4 regions of the Nocardia violaceofusca NBRC 14427 genome follow, and region 4 is predicted to be linked to each of the others. Evidence: riboswitches for the same ligand, from Rfam matches in the RefSeq annotation. Region 4 holds a riboswitch; each other region holds the start of a gene.
What was found. Region 4 has a riboswitch for S-adenosylmethionine ahead of AC5592_RS24315 (aminotransferase class V-fold PLP-dependent enzyme). Riboswitches for the same ligand answer to the same signal wherever they lie in the genome.

Region 1 (4,205 bases), on a different contig from region 4:
CAGGCGCTTGCGCGGCATCCGGGCGCACAGCGCCGCGATCACGGGCGCGCCGACCACCACGCCCAGCGCGTACGCCGAGACGGCATGTCCGCCGGTGGGCTCCGAAACATGCAGGTCCGCGGCGATGTCGGGCAGCAGTCCCATGGTGACGAATTCGGTGGTGCCGATCCCGAAACCGCCGAGCGCCAGCGCGAGCATCGCCGGAATGTGCCAATCGGTGCGAGTCCGCGGCGCCGCGCCGGAGCCGAGCGCCGCACGGGACGACGCGGCACTCGCGGGTGACTCCGATGGGAAGTCGACGGGTGGTGCGGTGCGCACGGGAGCTGAGTCGGCCATGGGTGTGGCCAACACGCGCGGTCGCCGCGGCGATACCGGCGGCCGGGGTGATTCGACTCACGCGATGGGGTGCGGAAAGCAATTCGGGCACCCGCGGCCACCGGGATCGGTGGGGGCGGGTGCCCGGATATGTCTACCGGCCGCGCCGGATTCCGGCCGGTCGTGAGCGTTCAGCTCAGTTCGCGCGCCAGGTTCGCATCCAGCACGCCGAGGAACTCCTCGGTGGTCAGATAGCCCTGGTTGCCGCCGACCAGCAGCGCCAGGTCCTTGGTCATCTGGCCGCTCTCGACGGTCTTGATGACGACGTCCTCGAGGGTCTGCGCGAAGCCGATGACCTCGGGGGTGTTGTCCAGCTTGCCGCGGTGCGCCAGACCCCGCGTCCACGCGAAGATCGAGGCGATCGGGTTCGTGGAGGTGGGCTTGCCCTGCTGGTGCTGCCGGAAGTGGCGGGTCACCGTGCCGTGCGCGGCCTCGGCCTCACAGGTGCGGCCGTCCGGGGTGAGCAGCACGGAGGTCATCAGGCCCAGCGAGCCGAAGCCCTGCGCCACGGTGTCGGACTGCACGTCGCCGTCGTAGTTCTTGCAGGCCCAGACGTAGCCGCCTTCCCACTTCAGCGCGGAGGCGACCATATCGTCGATCAGCCGGTGTTCGTAGGTCAGTCCGGCGGCCGCGAACTCGTCCTTGAACTCGGTCTCGAAGATCTCCTGGAAGGTGTCCTTGAACATGCCGTCGTAGGCCTTCAGGATGGTGTTCTTCGTCGACATGTAGACGGGGTAGTTCTGCTGCAGGCCGTAGTTCAGCGACGCCCGCGCGAAGTCCTCGATCGACTTCTTGAAGTTGTACATACCCATGACGACGCCGCCGTCCTCGGGCATCTTCACCACTTCGTGGACGATCGGCTCGGAGCCGTCCTCCGGGGTGAACTGAATCGTGACGGTGCCGGCCTGATGCACCTTGAAATCGGTGGCGCGGTACTGGTCACCAAAGGCGTGACGGCCGATGATGATCGGCTTGGTCCAGCCGGGAACCAGACGCGGGACATTGGAAATGATGATCGGCGCGCGGAAAATGGTGCCGCCGAGAATGTTACGAATCGTGCCGTTCGGCGAACGCCACATCTTCTTGAGGCCGAATTCTTCGACACGTGCCTCGTCGGGGGTGATGGTGGCGCATTTGACGCCCACGCCGTGCTTCTTGATGGCGTTGGCCGCGTCGACGGTGACCTGGTCATCGGTCTTGTCGCGGGTTTCGATGCCGAGGTCGTAGTACTCGAGGTTCACATCGAGGTACGGATGGATCAGCTTGTCCTTGATGAACTGCCAGATGATCCGGGTCATCTCGTCGCCGTCGAGTTCGACGACGGTCCCTTCAACCTTGATCTTGGACATGGATCTTCGTGTCCTCCTAAGGAAGGTGTGCTCCCATTGCACGGCCAGGCGAGCACGCTTGTGAGCGGACCCCAGCTGTTCAACAGACAACGTATACGCCCCGCGTTGTCCACGAGACGCCTGGTGCTAAACAAGACAAGCGTACTGGTGCGCTGGGTCTCACTGACAGGGGCGGTCCCATTGAGAGCTACCCGCGTCACACCGGCCCGATGGCGATCGACAGGGAAACGGACATACGCCGCGAACGTCCGCCTCGAATCGGCCGAGCCCAACCCTCGCCCCGGTCGTGCCCGATTGTTACCATCCACGGCAGGTCATGAGCGCCAGCGCCAAGCCCCGGCTCGCTGGCCGGCAACCCTCCAGTTGCGGTGGGGTGCTCCGGGTGATTGACCGGGCTCTCGAAAGCCGAGAGCAAGCGCGACTGTCAGGAGCAACAAGTGAGCGAGTCCACCGTGCCCATCGCCGGCAAGTCCGTGGAGGCGGCGGAGCGGCGCAGCCGTATCGCTACCATCGGGGATGTGTGTGCCCCAGCCCTCCGTACCGCCTCGACCACGCGCGCGCTCTCGCCGTGCGCCGACCCGGCGGCCGCCGGCGCCGCGTTCCGGCAGGTCCGCGGGCCGATGCGGGTGACAGGGATCGATCGCGTGGCACGGCTCGACGTGGTGACGGCACGGTGACCGTGAGTATCGAATCGAGCACGTCACGCCCGGGCGCAACGACACTGCTACCGCCGCCGGACGGCACGGTGGGCATCATCGGCGTCGGCGATGTCCGCCTCGAGAACGGCGCGGTCGTCCCCGGTGTCGAACTGGCCGTGCAGCGCTGGGGTGAACTGGCCCCCGGCCTGGACAACGTGGTGCTGGTCGAACACGCGCTGACCGGTGATTCGCACGTCTGCGGGCAACCCGACGAACTGCACGCCCTGCCGGGCTGGTGGGACGGACTGGTCGGGCCCGGCGCGGCACTGGACACCGACCGCTGGTGCGTGATCGCGACCAACGTTCTGGGTGGTTGCCAGGGCAGCACCGGCCCCTCGTCCCTCGCGCCGGACGGAAAGCCCTGGGGCGCACGCTTTCCGGAGATTTCGATCCGCGACCAGGTGAGCGCCGAAGTGGCGCTGCTGGACCTGCTCGGGCTGACCCGCATCGCCGCGGTGGTCGGCGGTTCGATGGGCGGCATGCGGGTGCTGGAATGGATGGTCGGATACCCCGATCGCGTCGACGCGGCCCTGGTGCTGGCGGTCGGCGCCCGCGCCACCGCGGATCAGATCGGCACCCAGACCACCCAGATCGCCGCGATCACCTCGGATCCGGACTGGCAGGACGGCGATTACCACGGCACCGGCCGCCGGCCGCTGGCCGGTCTGCGCATCGCGCGCCGGATCGCGCATCTGACCTACCGCACCGAATTCGAACTCGACCACCGGTTCGCCAATACCGCGCAGGGCGACGAAAACCCTTGGGACGGTGGACGTTATGCGGTGCAGAGCTATCTGGAGCATCAGGCCGACAAGTTGGTCGCACGGTTCGACGCGGCCACCTACGTGCTGCTGACCGAGGCCATGAACCGGCACGACGTCGGCCGCGGACGCGGCGGCATCGAGGCCGCGCTGGCCGCCACCCCGGTGCCGTGCGTGGTCGGCGGCGTGGATTCGGACCGGTTGTACCCGTTGCGGACCCAGCAGGAACTGGCCGATCTGCTGCCCGGCTGCAAAGGTCTGGAAGTCGTGCATTCACGCGACGGCCACGACGGTTTCCTCACCGAGATCGAGGCCATCGGCAAATTGCTGGAGCAGACGATGGAATTGGCGCGCGCCGCACAGGACGCCCGCGAATCCTGAGTCCGTCCTGCGAGTTCAGCCGACCGAGTTCAGCCGACGCCGAGGCTGCTGATGGTGGCCGCCAGCACGATGATCGCGCCGCCCAGCACGGTATAGGCGCCGATGTCGAACGGACGGCTGCGCACCGCCAGCAGCCCGACTCGCGCCGACGGCAGGCACAACCGGAACACGGCCGCGAGCAGCGTCGCACCGCCGATGAAGAACGCACCGCGCCGCCACCGGTCCTGCGCCAGGAAAACCACCGCGACCAGCAGCACCACGACGACCAGCAGCATCGGCAGATGAACCTGGAAGAAGCGGCTCGCCGGGCTGGAATGCTGCGGGTGGGTGGTCGGCACGTCGGTCACGGCTGCGATTCTCGCATGTCCGGTCGTGCCGCCACCGGGAGCGGGTACCGTCTCGGTGTGCTCAAGCTGGTGTTCTTCGAACCGCGTATCCCACCGAACACGGGCAATGCGATCCGTCTGGCGGCCGGCACGGGGTGCGAACTGCATCTGATCGAGCCGCTCGGATTCGATCTGTCGGAGCCGAAGCTGCGCCGCGCCGGATTGGACTACCACGATCTCGCGGTGGTCACCGTGCACGAAAACCTTTCCGCCGCATGGAAATCCCTGCGGCCCGAGCGCGTCTTCGCCTTCACC
Region 2 (4,205 bases), on a different contig from region 4:
GGTGCGCTCGGTGCGCAGGCCGACAACCTTGCCGTCCTCGCCGATCAGTTCGGCCGGGGACTCGAAGAAGTGCAGGAACAGCTTGTGCGGACGGTCGCCGACATCGCGGATGGCCCACTGCTCGAGGGTGTTGCAGACCATGTCGACCTGCTTGGAGTGGCGGCGGGCGGCCTCGGAGCCCTCGTCGTAGTCGATGTCCTCCGGATCGACGATGACCTCGATGGTCGGCGAGTGGTCGAGTTCGCGCAGCTCCAGCGGGGTGAACTTGGCCTGCGCGGGACCGCGGCGGCCGAAGACGTGGACCTCGAGCGCCTTGTTGTTGCGCAGGCCCTCGTAGACGTTCGGCGGAATCTCGGTCGGCAGCAGTTCGTCACCGGTCTTGGCGAGTACGCGGGCCACGTCGAGCGCGACGTTGCCCACGCCCAGGACGGCGACCTTCTCCGCGTCCAGCGGCCAGGTGCGCGGCACATCCGGGTGGCCGTCGTACCAGGACACGAAGTCCGCGGCGCCGTAGCTGCCGTCGAGCTCGATACCCGGCACGCCCAGGGCGCGGTCGGCGTTGGCGCCGGTGGAGAAGATCACCGCGTCGTAGAAGCGACGCAGGTCCTCGAGGTCGATGTCGCTGCCGTAGTCGATATTGCCGAGCAGGCGCACCTGCGGCTTGTCGAGCACCTTGTGCAGGGCGGTGATGATGCCCTTGATGCGCGGGTGGTCGGGCGCGACGCCGTAGCGGATGAGACCGAACGGGGCAGGCATGCGCTCGTAGAGGTCGATACTCGCCTCGACATCGGACTTCATCAGCGCGTCGGCGGCGTAGATTCCGGCCGGTCCGGCACCGACGATCGCGATGCGCAGTGGGCGGTCGCCCGCGCCGCTCTTCGTTCCAGCGTGTTCGGTCATTTCTACGCGCACCTTTGGTCGAAACTCTCGTCTTGTCAGCCGTCCTTCTTAGCTTAGGCTAAGTTGACGTGCGGGCCGGGCCCTGCCCGACTGCTCCGCCGATGCTGCCTCGTTGCCGCGCGGAGCTCTCCCGATCCGTGCACCGGATGTGGCCGGAGTTCTGGTGATTCTATCGGTGGCACACACCGCCGCTATTCCCGGTATCCGCGCGAAAATGCGGGCGTGATCTTCGACACTTCGGCCCACCGGGGATGATCGCACCATGAGTGACAGCGATCCGGCCGGCCGGAGCGACCCCCGGGGCGATGATCCGGCTACCTCGATCGATCAGCGCGACACCACGCGATCGGCGACGCCGTTCCTGATCGCCGCGGCCATCGCCGTTCTCGCGGTGCTCGCCGTCGTGATCCTCGGAGTCACCCGCCCGGCTGAGAACAATCTCACAGATCCGGACCGGGTGGCCATCGCGGCGCGCAACTTCGCCACGGCGAGAAGCGATTCCGATGCCGACCGGCGCAAGACCACCGAATGCGCGGGCTTCGACGAGAAGAAGTCTCCGCTGGGCGCCGGCTCCGTCGGCAAGAAGGTGGAGATCGCCGGAGTCGACGCGGTGCACATCGACGGCGACCACGCCACGGCCTCGGTGACCAGCCAGATCGACGGGCACAAGACCGCGGCGAACTGGAATTTCGGCCGTGAGAACGGCACCTGGCTGGTGTGCGGCAACCCCTGAGCCGTCGCCGTCGATGTTTGACAATCGGGCCTGTGACCAGGCATTCTCGGTTCAGGTCATGAGTACCAGCGGCAAGCCCCGGCTAGCTGGTCGGCAACCCTCCTCCGCGGTGGGGTGCTCCGGGTGACGACCTGGCCGCGGTCCGACCGGACGCGGCAAGTGCGGATTCCGTAGGAGGTTCGACAAGTGAGCTACGCCGGTGACATCACGCCTGGGCAGGCGTGGGAGTTGTTGCGCGACAATCCGGATGCGGTGCTGGTGGATGTGCGCACCGAGGCCGAATGGCGATTCGTCGGTGTGCCCGACACCACCTCGATCGAGCGGCCGACCGCCCTCATCGAATGGGTCGACGGCACCGGCTCGCCCAATCCCGCGTTCGTGGAGCAGTTGAAACAGGTGCTGGCCGATCGCGCGGGCGACAGCGATGCCCCGGTGATCTTCCTGTGCCGGTCCGGGCAGCGTTCGATCGGTGCGGCGACGGCGGCGACGGCGGCCGGCTTCGCACCCTCCTACAACGTGCTCGAGGGTTTCGAGGGTCCGCTGGATGCCGAGGGGCATCGTGGTGGCGCGGGTTGGCGCGCACTCGGCCTGCCGTGGCGGCAGTCGTGAGCGGATCTGTTGTGCGGCAATTCTTTTCGTGGAGGCAGTCATGATCACCGGCGGTGCATTCGATCGGCCGCTGCCCGAGGGCGTGGGTCCGGCGACCCTGGGCGTGCGCGGCGGGCTGCGCCGCTCCGGTTTCGAGGAGACCTCCGAGGCGCTGTATCTGTCGTCCGGATTCGTCTACGAGAGCGCGGAGGCGGCCGAAGCGGCCTTCACCGGCGATATCGAGCATTTCGTGTATTCCCGCTACGGCAATCCGACGGTCGCGATGTTCGAGGAGCGGATGCGGCTGCTCGAGGGCGCCGAGGCGTGTTTCGCCACCGCCAGCGGGATGTCCGCGGTGTTCACCGCGCTGGCGGCGCTGCTCGGGCAGGGCGATCGGCTGGTGGCCGCGCGCAGCCTGTTCGGTTCCTGTTTCGTGGTGTGCAACGAGATCCTGCCGCGCTGGGGCGTGGAAACCGTCTTCGTCGACGGTGAGGATCTCGGCCAGTGGGAGCGGGCGCTCTCGCAGCCGACGGCCGCGGTGTTCTTCGAGACCCCGTCGAATCCGATGCAGACCCTCGTCGACGTGCGGCGGGTGAGCGAACTGGCTCATGCCGCCGGTGCGAAGGTCGTGCTGGACAACGTGTTCGCGACGCCGCTGTTGCAGCGCAGCCTCGACCTCGGCGCCGATGTGGTGGTCTATTCGGGCACCAAGCACATCGACGGACAGGGCCGGGTGCTCGGCGGTGCGATCCTCGGCACCGGCGACTACATCAATGGACCGGTCAAGAATCTGATGCGCCACACCGGCCCGGCGCTGAGCCCGTTCAACGCCTGGACCCTGCTGAAGGGGCTGGAGACGATGCCGCTGCGGGTGCGGCAATCGACGCAGTCCGCGCTGGCCGTCGCCGAGTTCCTGGAACGGCATCCGGGCGTGGCCTGGACGAAGTACCCGTTCCTCACCTCGCATCCGCAGCACGAGCTGGCGACCTCGCAGATGTCCGGCGGCGGCACCGTGGTCACCTTCGAACTCGCCGCGGGCGCCGGCGAGGGCAAGAAGCGCGCCTTCGAGGTGCTGAACCGGCTGCGCATCGTCGACATCTCCAACAACCTCGGCGACGCGAAGACCCTGATCACGCATCCGGCGACCACCACGCACCGGGCGATGGGTCCCGAAGGCCGTGCGGCTGTCGGTCTCACCGACGGGGTGCTGCGTATCTCGATCGGACTCGAGGATGTGGAGGATCTGCTCGGCGATCTGGCGCAGGCGCTGAGCTGACACCGAAACCATTGACAGTATGCTGTCAATTATGACAGCATACTGTCATGAGTAAAACGGTTCATATCGCGGTGTACGACACCTTCGCCGATTGGGAGCCGAGCTACGTCACGGCCGGTATCAATCGCCCACTGATGCAGCGCGAACCGGGAAGCTGGCAGATCCGCACGGTCGGCGCCACCGCCGAGCCGGTCACCTCGATGGGCGGGCTGCGCGTGCTTCCCGATCTGACTCTGGATCAGCTCTCGCCGGGCGACAGCGCGATGCTAATCCTGCCCGGCGCCGATATCTGGGAGGACGGGCAACTCGCGCCGTTCGCCCAGGCGGCGGCGGACTTTCTGAAGGCCGGCGTGCCCGTCGCGGCGATCTGCGGGGCGACCTACGGACTGGCGACCCAGGGCCTGCTCGATGCTCGCCCGCACACCGGCAACGCCGCGGAAAACCTTGTCTCGACCGGATATTCGGGAGCGGAACACTTCGTGGACGAACCGGCCGTGACCGACGGCGATCTCATCACCGCGAGTGGTATCGCGCCGATCGACTTCGCGCGGCATATCTTCGCGCGGCTGGACCTGTTCGAGCCGGCCGTCCTGGACGCGTGGTATCGGCTCTACGCGGACCGGGATCCGAGCGGGTTCTTCGCCCTGCAGGCCGCGGCGGTCGAGCCGGCATGAGTCGGGGTGATGCCGAACTGTTCTCCGCGGCGGC
Region 3 (4,205 bases), on a different contig from region 4:
TCGAGACCGAAGACGTCGGCTTCGATGTGGATCTTGGTGCCCGGTTGCCAATACTGCGCGGCGCGGTAGTGCACATCCTTGTCGTCGACCCAGTACCAGGCGCCCGGCTGCGGCGGGGTGACGGTGACCTTCAGATGCTTCTGCACCTCCGCCTTGTTCGCCACCGGCTGGGTGAACTGGAAAACCATCGGCTGCCCGACCCCGATTCCGGTCTGAGCGACCAGATCGGGGGCCGGTACGACATTCGCGTAGGCCTTGTGGCCGGCGTCGATCGTGGTGACGGTGACCGTCTTGTCGGTCGCGACCTGAGCGAGGTTCACCGCTTGGGCGTCGACGCGGTAGGTGGTCCCGTAGTTCAGCGGGTCCTTCGAGGTCCAGCTGTGATGGTCGGCGCCGAAATCGCCGGCGACCGCTTTGCCGTCGCCGTCGGTGACGGTGACCTTGGTGAGCATGCCGTCGGCGGAGTTCACCACGAGGGGCGTCGCCGGATTGAGTGGTCCGTGATCGGCGGCGGGCACATCGATCGCCGCGGGCGCGGTGATATCGGGCCCCTTGGATGCCGGCGCCGAGGAGTTGCCGCCACCCGAGCCGCCACAGCCGCCGAGGAGCACAACGATCGCCGTCAATACCGCCGACACCACCAGTAGAGATCGACGCCTGCGCACGTCCTCACCGCCTCTGTCTCGCACCCTCGCATGCACAGCGCCCATCCGGGACACAGCACCCTCCAGTCCACACCATGAATCCGGTGTCGCACCGCAGCAGAGAGTACGTGTCGTCGCCGCTCGGCGCGCGCCCGGCACAGCCGGACCAGGCGTTTTGCCGTTTTCGCGGTATTCGGCGGGGTGTGGCGCCGGCTCACCCGCCGCGGGTGAGTGCAGCGCCGGCGTGAGGGCTCATAGTGAAGCGATCTTCGATGTCCGTCGAGGAAGGTGACCGATGCCCAGGCGAGATGGCTCCCGGTGGCGGACCGCCGCGGCCGCGATCGGCGACTACATCCGGCACGCGCCCGGCACCTACATCTGGCTGGCCATCCTGCTCGTGTCCACCCTCGTGGTCCGGCACCTGTCCCCCGATCAGGCCGAGATCCTGCTGGGCAACCGCTCGACCAATCTGCACCACCTGCGCGAGGACCCGGTGCACGTGCTGATCTCCAGCGCCTTCTGGCTCGCCGGTGGCGGCTGGTTCGGCTACGCGGTCAGCTACAGCATCTTCCACGCCCAGGCCGAACGCTGGCTGGGGACGCTGCGTTGGCTGGCGGTGGTCGTCATCGCGCACGTCGGCGCGACCTACCTCAGCGAAGGTGTGCTGTATTGGGCTATTCATCACGGTTACGCGCCCGAATCCGCGGTGAACACCCTCGACTACGGCGTGAGCTACGCCTTGGCGGGTGTGATCGCCGTGCTGGTGTATCGGATCGCGACGCCGTGGCGGTATCTGTATCTGCTCGGGGTGGTCGTCTTCTACGCGATTCCGGTGTTCGCGAACCGAACCTTCACCGACATCGGGCATTTCAGTGCGATGGTGCTCGGTCTGGCCTGCTATCCGCTGACCCTCGGGCGGCCGGGTGTGTGGGATCCGGAGGTGGCGGTTCGTGGGCTCGCCGGGTCGGTGCGACACCGGTAATCACACCGCCGGAAGGGCGTCGCGGCAAGGATTGGATTCAGTGCGATCCAGAGTGCTGACCCCGCACCGGAATTCCCCTAGCGTGACGTTTCGCCCATCCAGAGCGATCGAGAGACCCGGCTCCACGACGTCGCAGCAACCCCCCGACTGGGTGTGGGTGCTACCGCCGGGACCGATGGAGGAACTAATGGTACGCAGCGTTTTTCACGTCGGCCAGGACGATCCGATGGCCGCGCCGCTGCTGGCGGAGTTGGCCATCGAATACAGCAGCCGCTACGGCGGGAGCGTCGGTGAGGTGCACGCCGATCTGGTGAACTACCCCGCCGCCGATTTCGCGGCCCCGCACGGCGATCTGCTGGTGGTGGTCGAGGACGGCGAACCCGTCGCCGGCGGGGCGTTCCGCCGCTACGACGAGCGGACCGCCGAATTCAAACGAATCTGGACCGCACGCGAGCACCGCCGCCGCGGCCTGGCGACCTTCGTACTCGCCGAACTCGAGGCCGAAGCGCTACGCCGCGGCTATCGGCGGATATTCCTGACCACCGGTCCGCGGCAACCCGAAGCGGTCGCCCTGTATCTGTCGGCGGGCTACACCCCGCTCGAACGCACTCCGTCCGGGCAGCCCGGTCTGCTCGCGCATCCGTTCGAGAAGTATCCGACGCGTGTGGCAAAAACGCAGCGGCGCAATCGTTTCGGGCGCGAGCGCGACGGTGTGTACACGCCGGTGCGGTCCGGATTCCGCTATCCGCCGGTGCGCGGCGAGGCCGGTGCCGTCCACGTATGAAATTCTTGTTGTTGACGCTGATCACCCACCAGCCCGACCCGGTGACCGGCGTACTCGAATCTCCCGCGCGCCGTCTGGGCCGCGTAGTGGACAGTGCCCGGCTCGCCGAGACGCTCGGCTACGACGGGTTCGCGGTCGGCGAACGCCACGAGGACCCGTTCCTGTCGTCCGCGCCGCCGGTGGTGCTGAGCCACATCGCGGCGCTGACCTCCCGGATCGCGTTGTTCACCGGCGTCACCACGCTGAGCCTGCTCGATCCGGTGCGCGCCGCCGAAGACTATGCGACGCTGGACAATCTGTCCGGTGGCCGTCTCGAGCTCATCGTCGGCAAGGGTAACGGCGCGGCGCAGGCGAAACTGTTCCACGTCACCACCGCCGACCAATGGGACCGCAACCGCGAGGGCTACGAACTGTTCCGGCAGCTGTGGCGCAGCGACGACGTCACCTGGACGGGCCGGTTCCGGCCGTCGCTGTCCGGTGCCAAGACCCTGCCCCGGCCCTTGCAGCCGGAACTGCGGATCTGGCACGGCAGCGCCACCAGCCGGGAATCGGTGGAAGTGGCCGCGCGCCATGGCGATCCACTGTTCTCCGCGAATGTGACGTACCCGATCGAACCGTACGCCGAACTGGTCGACCATTACCGGGAACGCTGGGCGGCTCACGGCCACGACCCCGCCGACGCGCTGGTCGGCGCCGGGACGGCCGGGTTCTACGTCGCCCGCGATTCCCGCACCGCGCTCGACACCTATCGCCCGATCTTCGAAGCACGCCGCGCCGTCGCCCGGAAATTCGGTGCGCCGGAGGTCTTCACGTCGGTGGAGGACTTCATCGAGCGCAGTTCGGCCGTCGTCGGCAGCCCACAGCAGGTGCTCGACAAGTTGGGGCGTTATCACGCGCGGCTGGGCCACGAGGTGATCCATCTCGGCGCCGACGGCGACGGGCTCACCGACAAGCAGCACCGCGAAAGTCTCGAACTGTTCCAGGCCGAGGTGGCGCCCCCATTGCGCCAGGCCATTCCCAGCCGTCCGCTCGGCGGCGACCGCTATCGTATCGATCCACCCGGAGTCACCGAATGAAACGAATCCTCTCGCCGGCGCTCGCGCTCACCGCGACGCTGGCGATCGCCGCCTGCGCGAACACCTCCGGTGGTGGCGGCGACGCCGGTCCCCCGCAGCCGGGCGGCACCCTGCGCTACGGCCTGTCGCAGGCGCCGACCTGCTCGGATCCGGCCCAGGCCGGTACCAACCAAACCCTGTACGTGGCACGCCAGATCGTGGATTCGCTCACCGACCAGGATCCCGCGAGCGGGGAGATCAAGCCGTGGCTGGCCACCTCCTGGCAGGTGAGCCCGGACGCGAAGACCTTCACCTTCCATCTGCGGCCCGATGTGACGTTCAGTGACGGCACCCCGCTGACGGCCACGTCGGTGCAGAAGAACTTCGACGCCATCGTGCACACGCTCACCGCGGCGAAAGCGCCGCTGGGAGCGAGCTATCTGGCCGGCTACGCGGGCACCACGGCGGTCGATCCGCTCACCGCCGAGGTTCGATTCGACGCGCCGAACGCCCAGTTCCTGCAGGCCTCCTCGACACCGCAGCTGGGGATTCTCGCGGACGCGACCACCGCGAAACCGGCCGAACAGCGCTGCCTCGGCGACAATATCGGCAGCGGTCCGTTCGTCTACGCCGGCTATCGCCAGGACGCGTCGGCCACGCTGGTGAAGCGCCCCGGATATCGGTGGGGTTCGGCGGTATTCGCGCATTCCGGCGAGGCGTATCTGGATCGCATCGAATTC
Region 4 (4,205 bases):
CGTGGCCACGACGACGGCGACAACGGTTGCGACCAGCACCGCGACCCACATATTGCGGCGTCGGCGAGCGGCCAGCCCACCGATGTTCTTCCTACCTCGACCTACCACGTGACAGCTGTCTCCCTATTCACCCGTGTGAGGCGGACGCTCCCTGCCGCACCCATGCGCGCATCGACCACACTATCCTCACCTCGCCGGCGTTCCACCGAACGAGCTGGCGCGTCGGCAGCCCACCGGACCGGTCGGCGAGTCGGCCGCGGCACACGCCGGCGAGCAGCCGTACCGCATCAACGCATACGCATCGGACGAAGGAGATGACGTGGAGTTCGACGTCACCATCGAGATCCCCAAGGGGCAGCGCAACAAGTACGAGGTCGACCACGAGACGGGTCGGGTGCGGCTGGACCGCTACCTCTACACCCCGATGGTCTACCCGGCCGACTACGGCTACATCGAGAACACCCTCGGCTCCGACGGCGACCCGCTGGACTGCCTGGTGCTGTTGCCGGAGTCGGTGTTCCCCGGCGTGATCGTCGAGGCCCGCCCGGTCGGCGTGTTGCTGATGAGCGACGAGGCGGGCGGCGACGAGAAGGTCGTTGCGGTGCCGGCCGGCGACAAGCGCTGGGATCACATCCAGGACGTCAACGACATCCCGGAATTCGAGCGCAAGGCCATCGAGCACTTCTTCGAGCACTACAAGGACCTCGAGCCCGGCAAGTGGGTCAAGGTCGAGGGCTGGGACGGCCGGGCCAAGGCCGAGACTCTCACCACCGAGGCGTTCGAGCGGCTGCAGGAGCAGGGCGGGCACTGAGTGCCGGTCGACGGCGCTCGCGGGCGTATGCGTCCCGCCGAGCGCCGTCGCACGTGCGCTACTTGCCCTGGAAGTCACGTGCGCTACTTGCCCTGGAAGTTCGGCTTGCGCTTCTCGAAGACGGCCTGAATCGCCTCGGTCAGATCCTCCGAGGGCAGGAAGGCCGCGTTCCACGCCGAGACGTACCGCAGCCCGTCGGCCACCTTGCCGGCCTTGGGCTGGTCCAGCACGTCCTTGATGCCCTGCACGACCAGCGGCGGATTCGCGGCGATCTCCTCCGCCAGCGTGTACGCGGCGGCCAGAACCGCTTCCTGGTCCGGATAGACGTCGTTGATCAGGCCGATCTTCTCCGCCCGCGCGGCGTCGATGTCCTTGCCGGTATAGGCGAGCTCGCGCACATGGCCCTCGCCGATGATGCCCGGCAGCCGGTGCAACGATCCGATGTCGGCGACGATGGCGACCTTGGCCTCGCGCAGGCTGAAGCTGGCCTCCGCGCTGGCCAGGCGGATATCCGCGGCGGCAATGAGATCGAGTCCGCCACCCACGCACCAGCCGGAGATCGCGGCGATCACGGGTTTGCGGCAGTCGGCGACCGCGGTCACCGAGGCCTGCATGCGGCGGATCTCGTAGAGGAAATCGGTGCGCGGTGCGGCCAGGGCCTTCTCGCCCAGCAGCGGACCGAAGGTCGGGCTCATCGCGGGCAGATCGAGGCCGTAGGAGAAGTGCTTACCGGAGCCGGTGAGCACGATCGCGCGGATCTCCGGGTCGGCGTCCAGCTCGCCGAAGATCAGTGGCAGTTCACTCCAGAAATCCGGGCCCATGGCATTGCCCTTGCCGGGTCCGGTCAGCGTCACTCGCGCGACGTGACCGGTGCGCTCGACGTCGAAGGCCTTCCAATCACTCATTCGTCCAGCGTATCGGGGCAGTTCGGCGGCGCCGGGACGGCGTCGGGATTGCGGGAGGGCGGGCACGACGTAGGTTGGAGGCGTGAGCAGTTCCCAGCGACCCGACGCCGAGCTGGCCGATCTCGACCCTCAGCATCTCGAATCTCAGCACGACGGCGTCACCGCAGCGCAGTACCGGGCAGCCATGCGCCACTACCCCGCGGGAGTGACGATCGTCACCCTGAGCCGGCCGGAACGCCCGGTGGGCTTCACCGCCACCTCCTTCGCCTCGCTGTCGCTGGATCCGCCACTGATCTCGTTCAACATCGCGCACACCTCCTCGTCCATCGACGCGATGAGCGAGGCCGATTCGGTCGTCGTGCACTTCCTCGGTGAACATCAACAGCATCTGGCACAACGGTTTTCGCGCGCCGCCGAAGAGCGTTTCGCCGACCCGGAGTTGTGGTCGACGCTGGAGACGGGCGAGCCGGTGCTGCACGGCACCCCGATCTGGGTGCGGGCCACCGTGCATCGGTTGATTCCCATCGGCGACCACACCCTGGTGGTCGGATTGGTCACCCGGGTGCACGACGACACCGGTGGCGAGCCGATGCGCAACCCGCTGCTGTACTACAACGGCACCTATCACCGCCCAGCCGGATTGGACTGAGCCGCAATTCCTTTCACGCGTCGCCGATTTCGCGGGCGGCGCGGCGCCACTGCTCGCTCGAGTCGGGTGCTTGACAACGCCGGGCCGGTTCTGCCACTCTCGGCTCAGGTCACGAGTACCAGCGTCAAGCCCCGGCTAGCTGGTCGGCAACCCTCCTCCGCGGTGGGGTGCTCCGGGTGACGACCTGGCCGATGCTCGACCGAGCACGGCAAGCGCGGACTCCGATCACCCTCCACGTCCGGAGTCCCTGAACAAAGGGATCGCCCCGATGCGTACTGCTGTCTCGACAATTGCCGCCGCTACCGCCGAAACCGTTGTCCCGGAACAGGTTTGCGCTCACGGCGGCTACGCCTCCCGCTCCGGCGCCTCCTGCACCTGCTCGGCGCCGGACTGCGCCGGCCATGCCACCCGTTCCTGCCGCACCGGTGAACCGATCGCGCGCGTCTCCGGCTGCGATCTGCGAGTTCCGTTGGTACAGGGCGGTTTCCGTACCTACGCCAACTTCGACTACGCCGCCAGCGCCCCCGCCCTGGCCCAGGTCACCGACCGCGTGAACGAACTGCTCCCCTACTACGCCAGCGTGCACCGCGGCGCCGGATACGCCTCCCGCATCAGCACCGATCGCTACGAGGCAGCGCGTGTCGCGGTGGCACGGGCGGTGAACTGCGCCGACGACCAGGTGGTGGTGTTCACCCGCAACACCACCGACTCGCTGAATCTGCTGGCGTGCTGCGTTCCCGGCGACACCGTGGTGCTCGATATCGAACACCACGCGAATTTCCTGCCCTGGACGCGCCGCGGCCGCCGGGTGGTTCCCGCCGCCGCGACGATCGCGGAGACGCTGCGGCGGCTCGAGGCCGAACTGTGCGCCGAACCCGCTGCACTGCTTGCGGTTACGGGCGCGTCGAATGTGACCGGTGAGGTGCTGCCGCTGGCGGAACTGACCGCGATCGCGCATCGCCACGGCGCCCGCATCCTGGTCGATGCCGCGCAACTGGCCCCGCATCGCCGAATCGACCTGCAGTCGTTCGCGGAATCCGGCGGAACCGGCATCGACTACCTGGCCTTCTCCGGGCACAAGTTGTACGCGCCCTTCGGCGCCGGTGTGCTGGTAGGCCGCCGCGACTGGCTGGACGCGGCGCCGCCGTATCTGGCCGGCGGCGGGGCGGTCACCGCGGTCACCACCGAGCAGGCGCACTGGGCGCCCGCACCGCAGCGGCACGAGGCGGGATCACCGAACGTGTTGGGCGCGGCGGCCGTCGCGGCGGCCTGCGAAACGTTGTATGCCCTCGACGAACAGGCCGTGGTCGAGCACGAACACCACTTGATCCGCCGCCTGCGCGACGGCCTGAAAAGCGTTGCGGGCGTTCGGCAACTGCGCATCTTTTCCGACAGTGCCGACAGTGTGGGCATCGTGGCATTCACCGTCGACGGGTTCGAGCCCGGCCGGGTCGCGGCGTATCTGTCGGCCGAATTCGGTATCGGCGTGCGTGACGGGCGTTTCTGCGCACATCCCCTGCTGCAGCGGCTCGGTGTCGACGGCGCGGTGCGCGCGAGCGTCGGTCTGGGCACGTCGGTCGCGGATGTGGATCGCCTGCTCGAGGCGCTGAGCCGACTGGTTCGAGACGGCGCTTCGTGGAATTACACGTATGCCGGCGGCCAGTGGTCCCCGCTGCCGGAGACCCGGCCCGGCTTGACGGAGGCGGGGCAGGGCGCGGCACCCTGCGCGATCTGATCCGGCACGATCCGATTCACGGCACCAGGTAGCGGGCGGCCAATTCTTCGATCAGCGGATCGCCGTCGGGAACGGAGTCGATGGCCTCGAGATCCTTCTCGATGG

Region 1: another riboswitch for S-adenosylmethionine. It lies ahead of AC5592_RS08530 (hypothetical protein); the one in region 4 lies ahead of AC5592_RS24315 (aminotransferase class V-fold PLP-dependent enzyme).
Region 2: another riboswitch for S-adenosylmethionine. It lies ahead of AC5592_RS29275 (rhodanese-like domain-containing protein); the one in region 4 lies ahead of AC5592_RS24315 (aminotransferase class V-fold PLP-dependent enzyme).
Region 3: another riboswitch for S-adenosylmethionine. It lies ahead of AC5592_RS03130 (GNAT family N-acetyltransferase); the one in region 4 lies ahead of AC5592_RS24315 (aminotransferase class V-fold PLP-dependent enzyme).

What each region holds. Positions count from the first base shown of each region.
Region 1 covers NZ_CAWMPM010000009.1:73,975-78,179, reverse strand. The annotation lists gene AC5592_RS08540 (MFS transporter) at 1-336, opposite strand, end outside; gene AC5592_RS08535 (NADP-dependent isocitrate dehydrogenase) at 507-1,724, opposite strand; SAM riboswitch class IV at 2,037-2,148, shown strand; gene AC5592_RS08530 (hypothetical protein) at 2,162-2,401, shown strand; gene metX (homoserine O-acetyltransferase MetX) at 2,446-3,564, shown strand; gene AC5592_RS08520 (DUF3017 domain-containing protein) at 3,594-3,839, opposite strand; gene AC5592_RS08515 (tRNA (cytidine(34)-2'-O)-methyltransferase) at 3,969-4,205, shown strand, end outside.
Region 2 covers NZ_CAWMPM010000039.1:84,009-88,213, reverse strand. The annotation lists gene AC5592_RS29285 (FAD-dependent oxidoreductase) at 1-900, opposite strand, end outside; gene AC5592_RS29280 (Rv0361 family membrane protein) at 1,163-1,633, shown strand; SAM riboswitch class IV at 1,688-1,801, shown strand; gene AC5592_RS29275 (rhodanese-like domain-containing protein) at 1,820-2,242, shown strand; gene AC5592_RS29270 (O-succinylhomoserine sulfhydrylase) at 2,283-3,497, shown strand; gene AC5592_RS29265 (type 1 glutamine amidotransferase family protein) at 3,545-4,171, shown strand; gene AC5592_RS29260 (MarR family winged helix-turn-helix transcriptional regulator) at 4,168-4,205, shown strand, end outside.
Region 3 covers NZ_CAWMPM010000004.1:135,603-139,807, reverse strand. The annotation lists gene AC5592_RS03140 (L,D-transpeptidase) at 1-665, opposite strand, end outside; gene AC5592_RS03135 (rhomboid-like protein) at 940-1,626, shown strand; SAM riboswitch class I at 1,718-1,808, shown strand; partial or broken gene AC5592_RS03130 (GNAT family N-acetyltransferase) at 1,802-2,278, shown strand; gene AC5592_RS03125 (LLM class flavin-dependent oxidoreductase) at 2,407-3,486, shown strand; gene AC5592_RS03120 (ABC transporter substrate-binding protein) at 3,483-4,205, shown strand, end outside.
Region 4 covers NZ_CAWMPM010000030.1:121,932-126,136, forward strand. The annotation lists gene AC5592_RS24295 (D-alanyl-D-alanine carboxypeptidase/D-alanyl-D-alanine-endopeptidase) at 1-51, opposite strand, end outside; gene ppa (inorganic diphosphatase) at 320-811, shown strand; gene AC5592_RS24305 (crotonase/enoyl-CoA hydratase family protein) at 895-1,716, opposite strand; gene AC5592_RS24310 (flavin reductase family protein) at 1,901-2,365, shown strand; SAM riboswitch class IV at 2,473-2,586, shown strand; gene AC5592_RS24315 (aminotransferase class V-fold PLP-dependent enzyme) at 2,634-4,100, shown strand; gene AC5592_RS24320 (hypothetical protein) at 4,117-4,205, opposite strand, start outside.